3 regions of the Pseudomonas sp. TE36184 genome follow, and region 3 is predicted to be linked to each of the others. Evidence: predicted binding sites of a transcription regulator. Region 3 holds the regulator's gene; each other region holds the start of a gene.
What was found. The regulator sigma-54, encoded in region 3, starts transcription at its own class of promoters, with help from an activator protein. The targets are predictions, from matches to a motif close to ANTGGCATNNANNTTGCTNT.

Region 1 (4,744 bases), 1.3 Mb from region 3:
ATCAGGCTCAGGTCGTGGTCAATGCCCGGGCCATGGCGGCCGTGTTGCAGCGGCGCGGTTACAGGATTGTCTCGGGTGGCACCGATAACCACATGATGTTGATCGACCTGTCCGACCGGCCTTACACCGGCAAAGACGCCGATGCGGCCTTGAGCAACGCCGGCATCACCGCCAACAAGAATTCGGTGCCCAACGATCCGCGCTCCCCCTTTGTCACCTCGGGGCTGCGCATCGGCACGCCGGCCGTCACCACCCGCGGTTTCGGCGTGTTCGAGTGCGAGCAACTGGCCGCTTGGCTGTGCGATGTCCTGGACGCCCTGCAACGCGGGGAGAGCGATAGCGTTGCGCTGCAGGTGCGTGAACAGGTGATTGCGCTGTGCCGCCGACACCCGGTTTATCGCTGACTTTTCCCTTCTAAACGTTGGCGCTGTCGACCTGACTGGAGGCTGAGGGGCGGTATTGCAGGGCTTCGGCAATGTGGCTGCGGCGGATGCTGTCTGTGTGTTCCAGATCCGCCAGCGTGCGGGCGACCTTGAGCAGGCGGTGGGCTGCGCGAAGGGACAGGGTCAGGCGCTCGCAGGCGCTTTCCAGCCAGGCTTCATCCGGCCTCGACAGCGCGCAATGCTGGCGCAACCCCGGTAGGTCGAGGAACGCATTGGCGCAGCCCTGGCGCTGTTGCTGGCGGTCCCGGGCCTGGGCTACCAGTGCCGAGGCGGTGGACGTGTTGTCGCCGGGCTGCGGGGCCGGGTTCAGCGCGGTGATTTCGCGAGCGACGGTCAGGTGCAGGTCGATCCGGTCCAGCAACGGCCCGGAGAGTTTGTTGCGATAGCGCTGGACCTGCTCCGGCGTACAGCGACAGCGCGCGCTGGGGTCGCCCATGTAACCGCAAGGGCAGGGGTTCATTGCGGCGACCAGTTGAAAGCGCGCCGGGAAACTCACGCGGTCGCGGGCGCGGGAGATCACGATATGCCCCGACTCCAGTGGCTCGCGCAAAACCTCAAGCACCTTGCGATCAAACTCCGGCAGCTCATCCAGGAACAGCACGCCATGGTGGGCCAAGGTGATTTCCCCCGGTTGCGGCTTTGACCCTCCACCCACCAGCGCCGGGCCGGAGGCCGAATGGTGCGGCTGGCGAAACGGCCGATGGGGCCAATGACTCAGGGGCGCCAGGCTGACCACTGATTGAATCGCTGCCACTTCCAGCGCTTCGTGCTCACTCAGCGGCGGCAGCAAACCCGGCAGGCGGCTGGCGAGCAAGGTCTTGCCGGTGCCGGGCGGGCCGCTGAACAACAGGTTATGCGCGCCTGCCGCAGCGATCAGCAGTGCGCGTTTGGCGGCGAGTTGGCCCTGGACTTCGCTGAGGTCCGGGTAAGGTTTGTTCAAGTACAGCAGACCGTCAGACTTGAAGGGCTCGATCGGCACATGCCCATTCAGGTGCGCCACCACCTGTAGCAGGTGGTCCACCGCAATCACCTTCAACCCCGATGCCAGGCAGGCCTCTTCGGCATTCGCCCGGGGCACGATCACGCTGCGCCCGGCCTTGCGCGCCGCGAGCGCTGCCGGCAACACACCTTTCACTGCGCGTACCTCGCCCGATAGCGCCAATTCCCCCAGGCATTCCACGTCGTCGAGCATCTGCGTCGGCACCTGCACGCTCGCCGCGAGAATCCCGAGGGCTATCGCCAGGTCAAAACGCCCGCCGTCCTTGGGCAGGTCGGCGGGCGCGAGGTTGAGGGTGATGCGGCGGGACGGGTATTGCAGCGCGGAGTTGAGGATGGCACTGCGCACGCGGTCCTTGCTTTCCTTGACGGCGGTTTCCGGCAAACCCACCAGGGTGAGCGATGGCAGACCATTGGCCATGTGTACTTCGACGCTGACGGCAGGGGCTTCGACGCCGATCTGGGCGCGACTGTGGACGATGGCGAGGGACATGCTCATTCCTTGAAAGGGCGGGCCGCTTCCTGCGGTTTTTCAAGGGTAGACGAGGTGGGGTGGAGCGGGACGCGGGAGGTTTTACAGAACGTATCCGCAGAGTGACGCAGAACAAGTGGGGGCGCTGGTTTGCGTGCGATAGGGGCGGTCAGGCGTATCAGAGGGACCGAGGTGATTCCATCGCAGGCAAGCCAGCTCCTACATTGGCCGGGGGTTATTCGGAGGCTGCCGGGGTCAACCGTGCTTCCAGCTCCGCCACTTTCGCCTCCAGGCTTTCCAGGCGTGCTCGGGTGCGGGCCAGCACCACCATTTGGCTGTCGAACTCTTCCCGGCTGACCAGGTCGAGCTTGCTGAAGCCGCTTTGCAGCAAGGCCTTGAACTGGCTTTCGATTTCATTGCGGGACAGCGGGGTCTCGCCGCTGAACAGGCGGGAGGCATGGCCGCTCAGGGCGTCGAGGAGGTCTTTGGGCGCGAGCATGGGAAATATTCCGGAAAACTGTTGGCCGGCAGTGTATCACGCAGCGTCTATAGTCATTTCCACGACCTCGAGCGCACGCTTTTCGCGCAGGGTGTCGGGCGGTAGCGCACCGTTTTCGTGCGCAATCACCCCGCCAAAAAGCCCCGCAGGTGGGCATAAGTGGGCAAGGGACTGATTTCAGTGGTTTTTACGGAGCTGGCAAGGTTTCTGCTTAGACGAACATGACCCATGCACTGATGCAGTCGCTGTGACGAATGCAGTGCGCCGACGGATCAGGGGTACAGGTTTCGTCACCAGTGGTTCGCTGGCGTCGCAATGGCAACTGCTCTTGCGACGACGCGTTACAAAGCCAGGCGCTGCGCTTAGACTTGAGACGGGTTTGTTTTCCTGGGGCAAGTCCACCAATTCGGGAGAGAGTTTTCATGAAGCTAGTCACTGCCATCATCAAGCCGTTCAAGTTGGACGATGTACGCGAGTCGTTGTCCGAAATCGGCGTGCAGGGCATTACCGTTACTGAGGTCAAAGGCTTCGGGCGGCAGAAGGGTCACACCGAGCTGTATCGCGGCGCGGAATACGTGGTTGATTTCCTGCCGAAGGTGAAGATTGATGTCGCCATTGACGACAAGGATCTTGATCGGGTTATCGAGGCGATAACCAAGGCCGCCAACACCGGCAAGATCGGTGACGGCAAGATCTTTGTGGTCAATCTGGAACAGGCTATTCGCATCCGTACCGGCGAAACCGATACCGACGCAATCTAAGCCGCCAAACCCAACGCCCCAGGAGAAAACAATATGACTCTGCGTAAATTCGCAGGGCTCGGAGCCCTGTTGTCCATCGTAATGCCAAGCCTGGCCATGGCGGCAGACGAAGTGGCTGCTCCAGTCCTCAATTCCGGCGACACCGCGTGGATGCTTACATCCACCGCGCTGGTGCTATTCATGACCATTCCCGGCCTGGCGCTGTTCTACGGCGGTATGGTTCGCTCGAAAAACATTCTGTCGGTGATGATGCAGTGTTTTGCCATCACTGGCCTGATCACGCATTCTGTGGGTCATCTACGGTTACAGCATCGCGTTTGACACGACCGGCATGGAGCAGGGCGTTGTAAACTTCAACTCCTTCTTTGGCGGCATGGGCAAGGCGTTCCTGGCGGGCGTAACCCCGGCCAGCATCACCGGGCCTGCGGCGCTGTTTCCGGAAGCGGTGTTCGTCACCTTCCAGATGACCTTCGCCATCATCACCCCGGCGCTGATCGTCGGTGCGTTCGCCGAGCGCATGAAGTTCTCCGCGATGCTGATCTTCATGGCTATCTGGTTCACCCTGGTTTACGCGCCGATCGCACACATGGTCTGGAGCGGCAATGGTGGCCTGCTGTGGGACTGGGGCGTGCTGGACTTCGCTGGTGGCACCGTGGTGCATATCAACGCGGGTGTGGCTGGTCTGGTGGCGTGCATCGTGCTTGGCAAGCGTAAAGGCTACCCGACTACCCCGATGGCCCCTCACAACCTGGGTTACACCTTGATCGGTGCGGCCATGCTGTGGGTCGGTTGGTTCGGCTTCAACGCCGGCTCCGCTGCTGCGGCCAACGGCACTGCCGGTATGGCGATGCTGGTGACCCAGATCGCTACAGCTGCTGCGGCGCTGGGCTGGATGTTCGCCGAGTGGATCACCCACGGTAAGCCAAGTGCCCTGGGCATCGCCTCGGGTGTGGTGGCTGGCCTGGTCGCCGTCACGCCTGCGGCAGGCACCGTGGGCCCGATGGGCGCTCTGGTGATCGGCCTGGTTGCCGGTGTGATTTGCTTCTTCTGCGCCACCAGCCTCAAGCGCAAGCTGGGCTACGACGACTCCCTGGACGCGTTCGGCGTACACGGTATCGGTGGCATCGTCGGTGCGATCCTCACGGGCGTTTTCGCAGCCCCAGCCCTGGGCGGCTTCGGCACCGTGACTGACGTGGCGGCCCAAGTATGGATTCAGTGCAAAGGCGTCGGCTTCACTGTGATCTACACCGCCATCGTGACCTTCATCATCCTCAAGGTGCTGGATATGGTCATGGGCCTGCGGGTTACCGACGAAGAAGAGGCTGTCGGCCTCGACCTGGCACAACACAACGAACGCGGCTACAACTTGTAAGTAGGCGAAAAAAACATGCCCGGCTTGCCGGGCATTTTTTTGTCTGGCATTTGTCCGTCAGGACACGGGGTGCCGGTTTTTTGCGTCGCATGTGTGATGGCGCGCACACCGCGCTTTTCCGGGTGCGAATGTCTTACAGGCATGTAGGCGTATTCGGCACTTTGTTTTTTCCCTGAGCGCGCTAGAATGCGCGCCGATGGG
Region 2 (4,744 bases), 640 kb from region 3:
ACAGCAGGTACTGACGGCTGTTATCCAGTTCCTTGAAACGCGCGTTCAATGCATAGAACGGCAGCGTTAGTACGTCGATGCCAGCGATTTCCAGCGGCTCGTCTTCAGCGGCATCCGGGTGACGGATGTCGATGATGATCTGACCGGCCAGGGCTTCGCTGACTTCTTCGATCTGCACATCCTGGCCCAACTCGTCGATGACACGATCGATCGGGACCAGTTTGGCGTTCTCGAGCGCACGCTCCAGAACCGCCATATCAAACTGTTGTTCTTCATACTCCACGCGGTTGCGCTTGGCGTGGGTCTTGGGGTTCACCGAAATGACCCCGCAATATTCAGGCATGTGCTTGGCAAAGTCGGCGGTGCCGATCTGTTCTGCCAGGTCGATGATGTCCTGCTTATGGCTGGCGATCAGCGGGCGCAGCACCAGCTTCTCGGTCACGCAATCGATGAGCGACAGGTTCGGCAGCGTCTGGCTGGATACCTGGGAAATCGCTTCGCCGGTCACCAGCGCGTCGATCTGCAGCTGATCGGCAATTCGGGACGCTGCGCGCAACATCATACGCTTCAATACTACGCCCATATGACTGTTATCGACTTTGCCGAGAATTTCGCCCAGTACTTCCTCGAACGGCACGCTGACAAACAGCACGCGTTGGGAGCTGCCGTACTTCTTCCAGATATAGTGCGCGACTTCCATCACGCCCAATTCGTGGGCACGCCCGCCCAGGTTGAAGAAGCAGAAGTGGCTCATCAGGCCGCGGCGCATGATCTGGTAGGCCGCCACCGTGGAATCGAAACCGCCGGACATCAAGACCAGGGTCTGTTCCAGGGCGCCGAGCGGGTAGCCACCAATGCTATTGTGCTGGCTGTGGATCACAAACAACCGTTGGTCGCGAATTTCCATCCGCACTTCAATTTGCGGCGCCTTGAGGGAAATTCCGGCTGCGCCGCACTCGCGACGCAGCTTGCTGCCGACGTATTTTTCCACATCCATGGAGCTGAACGGGTGCTTGCCGGCACGCTTGCAGCGCACCGAAAAAATCTTGCCTTCAAGCTCGCTGCCGAAGTGCTGTTTGCACTTTTCGGTGATGTCGTCGAAGTCGCCCAGCGGGTACTCGTCGACCTGCAGGAAATGCGCGATGCCCGGCATGCAGCTCAGGCGCTCGGTCATATCCTTCAAGGCCTTGGCGTCGGTGACACGGGTTTCCAGCTCGAGATTGTCCCACACACCGTTCACCACCACAGCCGGGTCCAGATCGCGGAGCACGGCACGGATGTTCTTGGCCAACTGACGGATGAAACGCATCCGTACCGGTCGGCTTTTGATGGTGATCTCGGGGAAGACTTTAACGATTAATTTCATGGAAACAGCGCGCGCAGGGCCTGCCGAAAAAGGGGGGCGCGGATTATAGCGGAAATCGCTCAAGGTTTAACCAGTTAATATGCATCAACGGCGCAACGCACCAAAACAGGTCATTTATGCAAATGCGCGCCACATTGCAGTGCGTTATTTATTCCATTTCGGCAGTTTGCACTGTTATAGGGGCCATTTTGACGCAAAAAGGCCATGTTGGCGCACTGGCATGCAATTTGCTCTCTTGTGAGGCAGGTTGCCATGGCGGACTATCCGCGCCGGCATCACCCACATTCTAAGGGCTAACTCCACTACCCAGCCCGAAGCCACCCCGGAGGACACCATGTCGAAGTCGGTTCAACTCATCAAAGATCATGACGTTAAGTGGATTGATCTGCGCTTCACGGACACAAAAGGCACTCAGCACCACGTGACCATGCCGGCTCGCGACGCGCTGGATGACGCGTTCTTCGAAGAAGGCAAAATGTTCGACGGTTCCTCCATTGCCGGTTGGAAAGGCATCGAAGCTTCCGACATGATCCTGATGCCGGACGACAGCACTGCCGTGCTGGACCCGTTCACCGAAGACCCAACCCTGATCATCGTCTGCGACGTGATCGAGCCTTCGACCATGCAAGGCTACGACCGCGACCCACGTGCGATCGCCAAGCGTGCCGAGGAATACCTGAAGTCGACCGGTATCGGCGACACCGTATTCGTAGGCCCAGAGCCAGAATTCTTCATCTTTGATTCGGTCAAGTTCAAGTCCGACATCTCCGGTTCCATGTTCAAGATTTTCTCCGAACAAGGTTCGTGGATGTCCGACCAGGACGTAGAAGGCGGCAACAAAGGCCACCGTCCAGGTATCAAAGGTGGCTACTTCCCAGTTCCGCCATTCGACCACGACCACGAAATCCGTACCTCCATGTGCAACGCCATGGAAGAAATGGGCCTGGTCATCGAAGTACACCACCACGAAGTGGCGACTGCCGGCCAGAACGAAATCGGTGTGAAGTTCAACACCCTGGTTGCCAAGGCTGACGAAGTCCAGACCCTGAAGTACTGCGTACACAACGTGGCTGATGCCTACGGCCGTACCGCAACCTTCATGCCTAAGCCTCTGTACGGCGATAACGGTTCGGGTATGCACGTTCACCTGTCCATCGCTAAAGATGGCAAGAACACCTTCGCTGGCGAAGGTTATGCCGGCCTGTCCGACACCGCCCTGTACTTCATCGGCGGTATCATCAAGCACGGTAAGGCCCTGAACGGCTTCACCAACCCGTCGACCAACTCCTACAAGCGTCTGGTCCCAGGTTTCGAAGCACCGGTAATGCTGGCCTACTCGGCTCGTAACCGCTCCGCATCGATCCGTATTCCTTACGTGTCCAGCCCGCGCGCTCGCCGTATCGAAGCCCGCTTCCCGGACCCGGCAGCCAACCCGTACCTGGGCTTCGCTGCACTGCTGATGGCTGGCCTGGACGGCATCCAGAACAAGATCCACCCAGGCGACGCCGCCGACAAAAACTTGTACGACCTGCCGCCTGAAGAGGCCAAAGAGATCCCACAAGTGTGCGGCAGCCTGAAAGAAGCCCTGGAAGAGCTGGACAAGGGCCGTGCGTTCCTGACCAAAGGCGGCGTATTCAGCGACGACTTCATCGATGCCTACATCGAGCTGAAAAGCGAAGAAGAAATCAAAGTCCGCACCTTCGTACACCCACTGGAATACGAGCTGTACTACAGCTGCTGATCCGGTAGCGTCGCTTAACGTGGCGTGATCGAAAAAGACCTCCTTCGGGAGGTCTTTTTTTGCCCGGGGATTACACAGCTCCGCACCTGCAAACCCAATCAAAAAGGTGGGAGGGAGCTTGCTCCCTCCCACAAGGAGATCAGCATTGAACCGTCGACTTGTGTTCGCTCTGTTATTCGTCAGTGCCAGTGCGAGCGCTGCGCCGCCCAGCCTCGAACCTTTACTCAACAGCATCGCCGAGCGCCTGGCGATCGCCGACCAGGTCGCCCTGAGCAAGTGGGACAGCCACAAGCCCGTAGAAGACAAGAAGCGCGAGCAAGAGGTGATCGCCAGCGTCATCGCCCAGGCCCCGAGCTACAAGCTGGACCCTGCCGCCGCCGGGCAGTTCTTCTCGGCACAGATCGAAGCGAACAAACTGGTGCAGTACGCCCATCTTTCCGACTGGCAGTTCCAGGGTAAGGCCCCCGACGATCCGCGCCCGGACCTGGTCAAGCAGATTCGCCCGCAACTGGACCAACTGCAAAAACGCCTGCTGCAGCAATTGGCCGACTTCAGCCCGCAGCGCACCGACCCACAGTGCCCGCAATGGCTGGCCGAAGCCGTGCATGAGCCGCTCAATGAGCCGATGCAGCAGTTGGCGATGATCCGCGCGACCGCCGAGCTGTGTATCTACAAAAACTAAAACGGTAAACCCGATCCAAAAATGTGGGAGGAGGCAATCCCCCTCCCACATTTGATTTGTGTGAATTCGCGCTTCCTGAACAATCGTCACAAAATCGCACTATATTGGTGCGACAGCTTGCACCCTTCCCACCGACCCAGCCCATTTTGGTTCGAAACTTCCCGATGAAGCTGGCAGAACGCCACAGTTTCGAGCCTTAAACCCTTATTTCAGGGCTTAAACGCTTCTTTTCGGAGCCTTGGTTTGGTTTTTGCATTTTCCTTGTATCAGCGTGTGCCTCAAGCCCGCGCCTTGCTCCAAAAGAGGTCCTGATGACCATCAGCGATGCACTGCACCGTTTGTTACTCGACAACCTGACCACCGCGACCATCCTGCTCAATGACGACCTGCGCCTTGAGTACATGAACCCGGCGGCGGAGATGCTCCTGGCCATCAGCGGGCAGCGCAGCCATGGGCAGTTCATCAGCGAGTTGTTCACCGAGTCGGCCGAAGCCTTGAGCTCGTTGCGCCAGGCAGTGGAGCAGGCACATCCGTTCACCAAGCGCGAAGCGATGCTCACCGCCCTGACCGGCCAGACCCTGACCGTCGACTACGCCGTGACCCCGATCCTGAGCAACGGCAGCACCCTGCTGCTGCTCGAAGTCCACCCGCGTGACCGCCTGCTGCGCATCACCAAGGAAGAAGCGCAGTTGTCCAAGCAGGAAACCAGCAAGATGCTGGTCCGCGGCCTGGCCCACGAGATCAAGAACCCGTTGGGCGGGATTCGCGGCGCGGCGCAGTTGCTGGCTCGTGAGCTGCCGGACGAGCACCTCAAGGACTACACCAACGTCATCATCGAAGAGGCCGACCGCCTGCGTAATCTGGTGGACCGCATGCTCGGCTCCAACAAGCTGCCGTCGCTGGCGATGACCAACGTGCATGAGGTGCTGGAGCGTGTCTGCCAGTTGGTCGAGGC
Region 3 (4,744 bases):
CCGTATTCCCACAGAAGCAATATGCGCAGACCGAGCAAGACGTTAGAATCGACGGCGCTGGCGGTGTATCGACTGGCAAGGGAATGAAAGCGTATTTGAAAGAAAGCAGGATACACCTGCTATCGAACGTAAGAGGACAGTATGAGGCTCGTTAAAACCCTCCCTATTTTGCTCAGTCTGGGCGCAGCACTGGGAAGCGTGAGCGCCTGGGCTCTGCCGAACGATAGCCAGCAACCGATCCACATTTCGGCCGACGATGCACAGCTCGATGACAAGCAAGGCGTCGCGACCTACACCGGCGGTGTGATCATTACCCAAGGCTCGATGAAGATCACCGGCAACACGGTGACACTGACTCGCACCCCTGCTGGCGACATTGACGTCGTGACCTCGGTGGGCAACCTGGCCTACTTCGAACAGAAGCAGGCTGCCACCGACACCGCCCCGATGAAGGGCTACGGCAAAACCATCCAGTATCACGCCCAGCAAAATCGCATCGTGCTGATCGACCAGGCCAAGGTACTCAGCCCCGACGGCAACTCCACGGAAGGTGAAAAAATCACCTATGACACCGTGAAGCAGGTTGCCAACGCCGGTCGCGCCAACGGCAGCAAGGTGACTGCACCGCGTCCACGTATCGACATGGTTATCCAGCCGAAGAAGAAGGCCGAGTAATGGCAACCCTGAAAGCCCAGCATCTGGCCAAGGCCTATAAAGGCCGTCAGGTCGTGCGCGACGTCAGCTTGTCGATCGACAGCGGCCAGATCGTCGGCCTGCTTGGCCCCAACGGTGCCGGCAAGACCACCTGTTTCTATATGATCGTCGGCCTGGTCCAGGCGGACCAAGGTCGCATCCTGATCGACGACCTCGACGTCAGCCACCAGCCGATGCACGGCCGTGCGCGCGCCGGTATCGGCTATCTTCCCCAGGAAGCGTCGATCTTCCGCAAACTGTCGGTTGCCGATAACATCATGGCGATCCTCGAGACCCGCAAGGAACTCGACCGCGACGGCCGCCGCAAGGAGCTGGAAAGCCTGCTGCAGGAATTCCACATCAACCACATTCGCGACAACCTCGGCATGAGCTTGTCCGGTGGTGAACGCCGCCGCGTGGAGATTGCCCGCGCCCTGGCCACTGCACCGAAGTTCATCCTGCTGGACGAACCGTTTGCCGGTGTCGACCCGATCTCGGTCGGCGACATCAAGCAGATCATCCATCACCTCAAGGCCAAGGGCATCGGTGTACTGATCACCGACCACAACGTCCGCGAGACCCTCGATATCTGCGAAACTGCGTATATCGTCAACGATGGGCAACTGATTGCCGAAGGCGATTCGGCCACGATCCTGGCCAACGAACTGGTCAAGGAAGTGTATCTGGGCCACGAGTTCCGCCTGTAAGCCTGCCTGGAAAAAAAGGCGGTGGCAGGCCGTTCGCCAAGGTGCGCGGGAGTCAATGAAAACCTCCGGATTTTTATTGTTACCGCGCTCTAGGCAAAGCCCCCGATATCAGGCATATAATTTGCTTATGTTTGGCGCTCACGCGCCCTGTCGTGGATGGCGCATTGCGCCGGCGAATAAGGTGTTAAGCCCCTGCCATGAAACCATCGCTAGTCCTGAGAATGGGCCAGCAGCTGACGATGACACCGCAGCTGCAACAGGCCATCCGCCTGCTCCAATTGTCGACACTGGACCTGCAACAGGAAATCCAGGAAGCCCTGGAGTCCAATCCGATGCTCGAACGCCAGGAAGAAGGCGACGACTTCGATAATGCAGACCCGCTGGCCGACAACATCGAGCAAAAACCCAATTCCGACGTGCAGGAACCCTCTTACCAGGAAACCGCCCCTACGGTGGACAACCTGGAGGAAGGCGAATGGAACGAACGTATTCCCAACGAACTTCCCGTGGACACCGCCTGGGAAGACGTCTACCAGACCAGCGCCAGCAGCCTGCCCAGCAATGATGACGACGAGTGGGATTTCACCACCCGCACCTCCGCCGGCGAGAGCCTGCAGAGCCACTTGCTGTGGCAATTGAACCTGGCGCCGATGTCCGACACCGATCGCCTGATCGCTGTGACCCTGATCGACTGCATCAACAACCAGGGTTATCTGGACGAGACACTCGAAGAGATTCTTGAAGCCTTCGACCCGGAACTGGACATCGAACTGGACGAGATCGAAGCCGTCCTGCACCGCATCCAGCAGTTCGAGCCCGCCGGCATTGGCGCGCGCAACCTCAGCGAGTGCCTGCTGCTGCAATTGCGCCAGCTGCCCGCCAAGACCCCTTGGCTCGTTGAAGCCCAACGCCTGGTCACCGACTACATCGACCTGCTGGGCAGCCGCGACTACAGCCAGCTGATGCGCCGCATGAAGCTCAAGGAAGACGACCTGCGCCACATCATCGAGCTGGTGCAGAGCCTCAACCCGCGCCCGGGCTCGCAGATCGAGTCCAGCGAAGCCGAATACGTCGTCCCCGATGTGATCGTGCGCAAAGACAACGAACGCTGGCTGGTGGAACTGAACCAGGAATCGGTGCCGCGCCTGCGGGTCAACCCGCAATATGCCGGTTTCGTCCGTCGCGCCGACACCAGCGCCGACAACACCTTCATGCGCAACCAGTTGCAGGAAGCGCGCTGGTTCATCAAGAGCCTGCAAAGCCGCAACGAAACCCTGATGAAAGTGGCCACGCAAATCGTCGAGCACCAGCGCGGCTTCCTTGAGTACGGCGACGAAGCGATGAAACCGCTGGTCCTGCACGACATCGCAGAAGCGGTGGGCATGCACGAATCAACGATTTCCCGGGTAACGACGCAAAAATTCATGCATACCCCACGGGGTATATATGAGCTGAAATACTTTTTCTCCAGCCATGTCAGCACCTCCGAAGGCGGCGAATGCTCGTCCACGGCGATCCGCGCAATCATCAAAAAACTGGTTGCCGCGGAAAATCAGAAAAAGCCGTTGAGTGACAGCAAGATCGCTGGTTTACTGGAGGCACAAGGCATTCAGGTCGCCCGTCGAACCGTCGCCAAGTACCGCGAGTCCCTTGGGATCGCGCCTTCCAGCGAGCGTAAGCGTTTGATGTGACGGGCAGGCCACAGCGTTCCAGTGGCAGGCATCTCTGCCTGCCGCTTTATGCACTGGCAACGAAGGAGAAGCTGTATGCAAGTCAATATCAGTGGACACCAACTGGAAGTGACCGACGCGCTGCGCACCTATATCGGCGAAAAACTCAAACGAATTGAGGGGCATTTCGACAAGATCACCAACGTGCAAGTCATTATGACTGTCGAAAAGCTGAAGCAGAAAATCGAAGCCACCTTGCGTATACCCGGCGGAGAAGTCGTCGCCAATGCTGAGCATTCTGATATGTATGCCGCCATTGACGACCTGACCGACAAGCTGGATCGCCAAATCAAAAAGCATAAGGAAAAGCAGCAGAGCCTCCTACAGGGCACCGGCCGCTAACACTCCCCACCCATGATCCGACTTGAAACCATCCTGACTCCCGGCCGTTCCCTTGTGAACGCGCCGGGGGGCAGCAAGAAGAAAGCCCTCGAACAGATTGCCAACCTGATCAGCAAACAAGTGCCTGAGCTGGAGATGCAAGATGTCTACGAGGCTCTGATTGCCCGTGAAAAACTCGGCTCGACCGGTTTTGGTAACGGCATCGCCATTCCTCACTGCCGCCTCAAAGGCTGCGAGACACCTGTCAGCGCCCTGCTGCACTTGGACGCTCCCATCGATTTCGACGCCATCGACGGTGCCCCGGTCGACCTGCTGTTCGTGTTGCTGGTCCCGCAAGCCGCCACCGATGCACACCTGGAACTGCTCCGGCAGATCGCCAGCATGCTTGACCGCAAGGAAGTACGCGACAAACTGCGCAGTGCCAGCAGCAATGAGGCGTTGTATCAGGTTGTCCTGGCTGAACAAATCGAGCAGTAATCATGCGTTTGATCATCGTCAGTGGCCGCTCCGGCTCAGGTAAAAGCACCGCCCTCAACGTTCTTGAGGACAACGGCTTCTATTGCATCGACAACCTGCCCGCCGGCCTGCTGCCGGAGTTGGCGGAGCGCGCGCTGATCCACACCGAACTGGCACAGCCACTGGTCGCCGTGTCGATCGACGCCCGCAACCTGCCCAGCCACCTCTCGCGGTTCCCGGCACTGCTTGAGGAAGTGCGCGCCAAGCACATTCACTGTGATGTGCTGTACCTGGACGCAGACGAAGAAACCCTGCTCAAACGCTTCTCCGAGACCCGTCGACGCCACCCCCTCAGCAGCCCGCATCGCTCGCTGGCCGAAGCCATCGAGGACGAGACCAAGCTGTTGGGGCCGATCATTGACCTCGCCGACCTCAAGATCAACACCACCAGCCTCAACCTGTACCAACTGCGCGATGCCATCAAGCTCCGCCTGCTGAACCAGCCCGAGCCCGGCACGGCCTTTCTGGTCGAGTCGTTTGGCTTCAAGCGTGGCATGCCGGTGGACGCCGATCTGGTATTCGATGTGCGCTGCCTGCCCAATCCTTACTGGAAGCCGGAGTTGCGGGACCAGTCGGGGCTGGATCAGCCGGTGGCGGACTACCTGGCCGCGCAACCGGATGTCGAGGAGATGTTCCAGGACATCTCCAGCTACCTGCTCAAATGGCTACCGCGCTTTGCCGCCAGCAACCGGGCCTATGTCACCATTGCCATCGGTTGCACCGGCGGCCACCACCGTTCCGTCTACCTGACCGAAC

Region 1: a site for sigma-54 is predicted at 2,605-2,624, ahead of glnK (P-II family nitrogen regulator). Genes of this name have one in related genera too.
Region 2: a site for sigma-54 is predicted at 1,581-1,600, ahead of glnA (glutamate--ammonia ligase). Genes of this name have one in related genera too.

The regions. Positions count from the first base shown of each region.
Region 1 covers NZ_JBSSCU010000001.1:4,853,957-4,858,700, forward strand. Annotated here, with positions in the region: gene glyA (serine hydroxymethyltransferase) at 1-404, shown strand, start outside; gene ACVWZP_RS21715 (YifB family Mg chelatase-like AAA ATPase) at 415-1,932, opposite strand; gene ACVWZP_RS21720 (accessory factor UbiK family protein) at 2,147-2,410, opposite strand; gene glnK (P-II family nitrogen regulator) at 2,833-3,171, shown strand; partial or broken gene ACVWZP_RS21730 (ammonium transporter) at 3,205-4,543, shown strand.
Region 2 covers NZ_JBSSCU010000001.1:4,159,608-4,164,351, forward strand. Annotated here, with positions in the region: gene thiI (tRNA uracil 4-sulfurtransferase ThiI) at 1-1,366, opposite strand, end outside; gene glnA (glutamate--ammonia ligase) at 1,701-3,107, shown strand; gene ACVWZP_RS18700 (chorismate mutase) at 3,253-3,789, shown strand; gene glnL (nitrogen regulation protein NR(II)) at 4,101-4,744, shown strand, end outside.
Region 3 covers NZ_JBSSCU010000001.1:3,516,822-3,521,565, forward strand. Annotated here, with positions in the region: gene lptC (LPS export ABC transporter periplasmic protein LptC) at 1-155, shown strand, start outside; gene lptA (lipopolysaccharide transport periplasmic protein LptA) at 142-675, shown strand; gene lptB (LPS export ABC transporter ATP-binding protein) at 675-1,400, shown strand; gene ACVWZP_RS15775 (RNA polymerase factor sigma-54) at 1,598-3,091, shown strand; gene hpf (ribosome hibernation-promoting factor, HPF/YfiA family) at 3,167-3,472, shown strand; gene ptsN (PTS IIA-like nitrogen regulatory protein PtsN) at 3,485-3,949, shown strand; gene rapZ (RNase adapter RapZ) at 3,952-4,744, shown strand, end outside.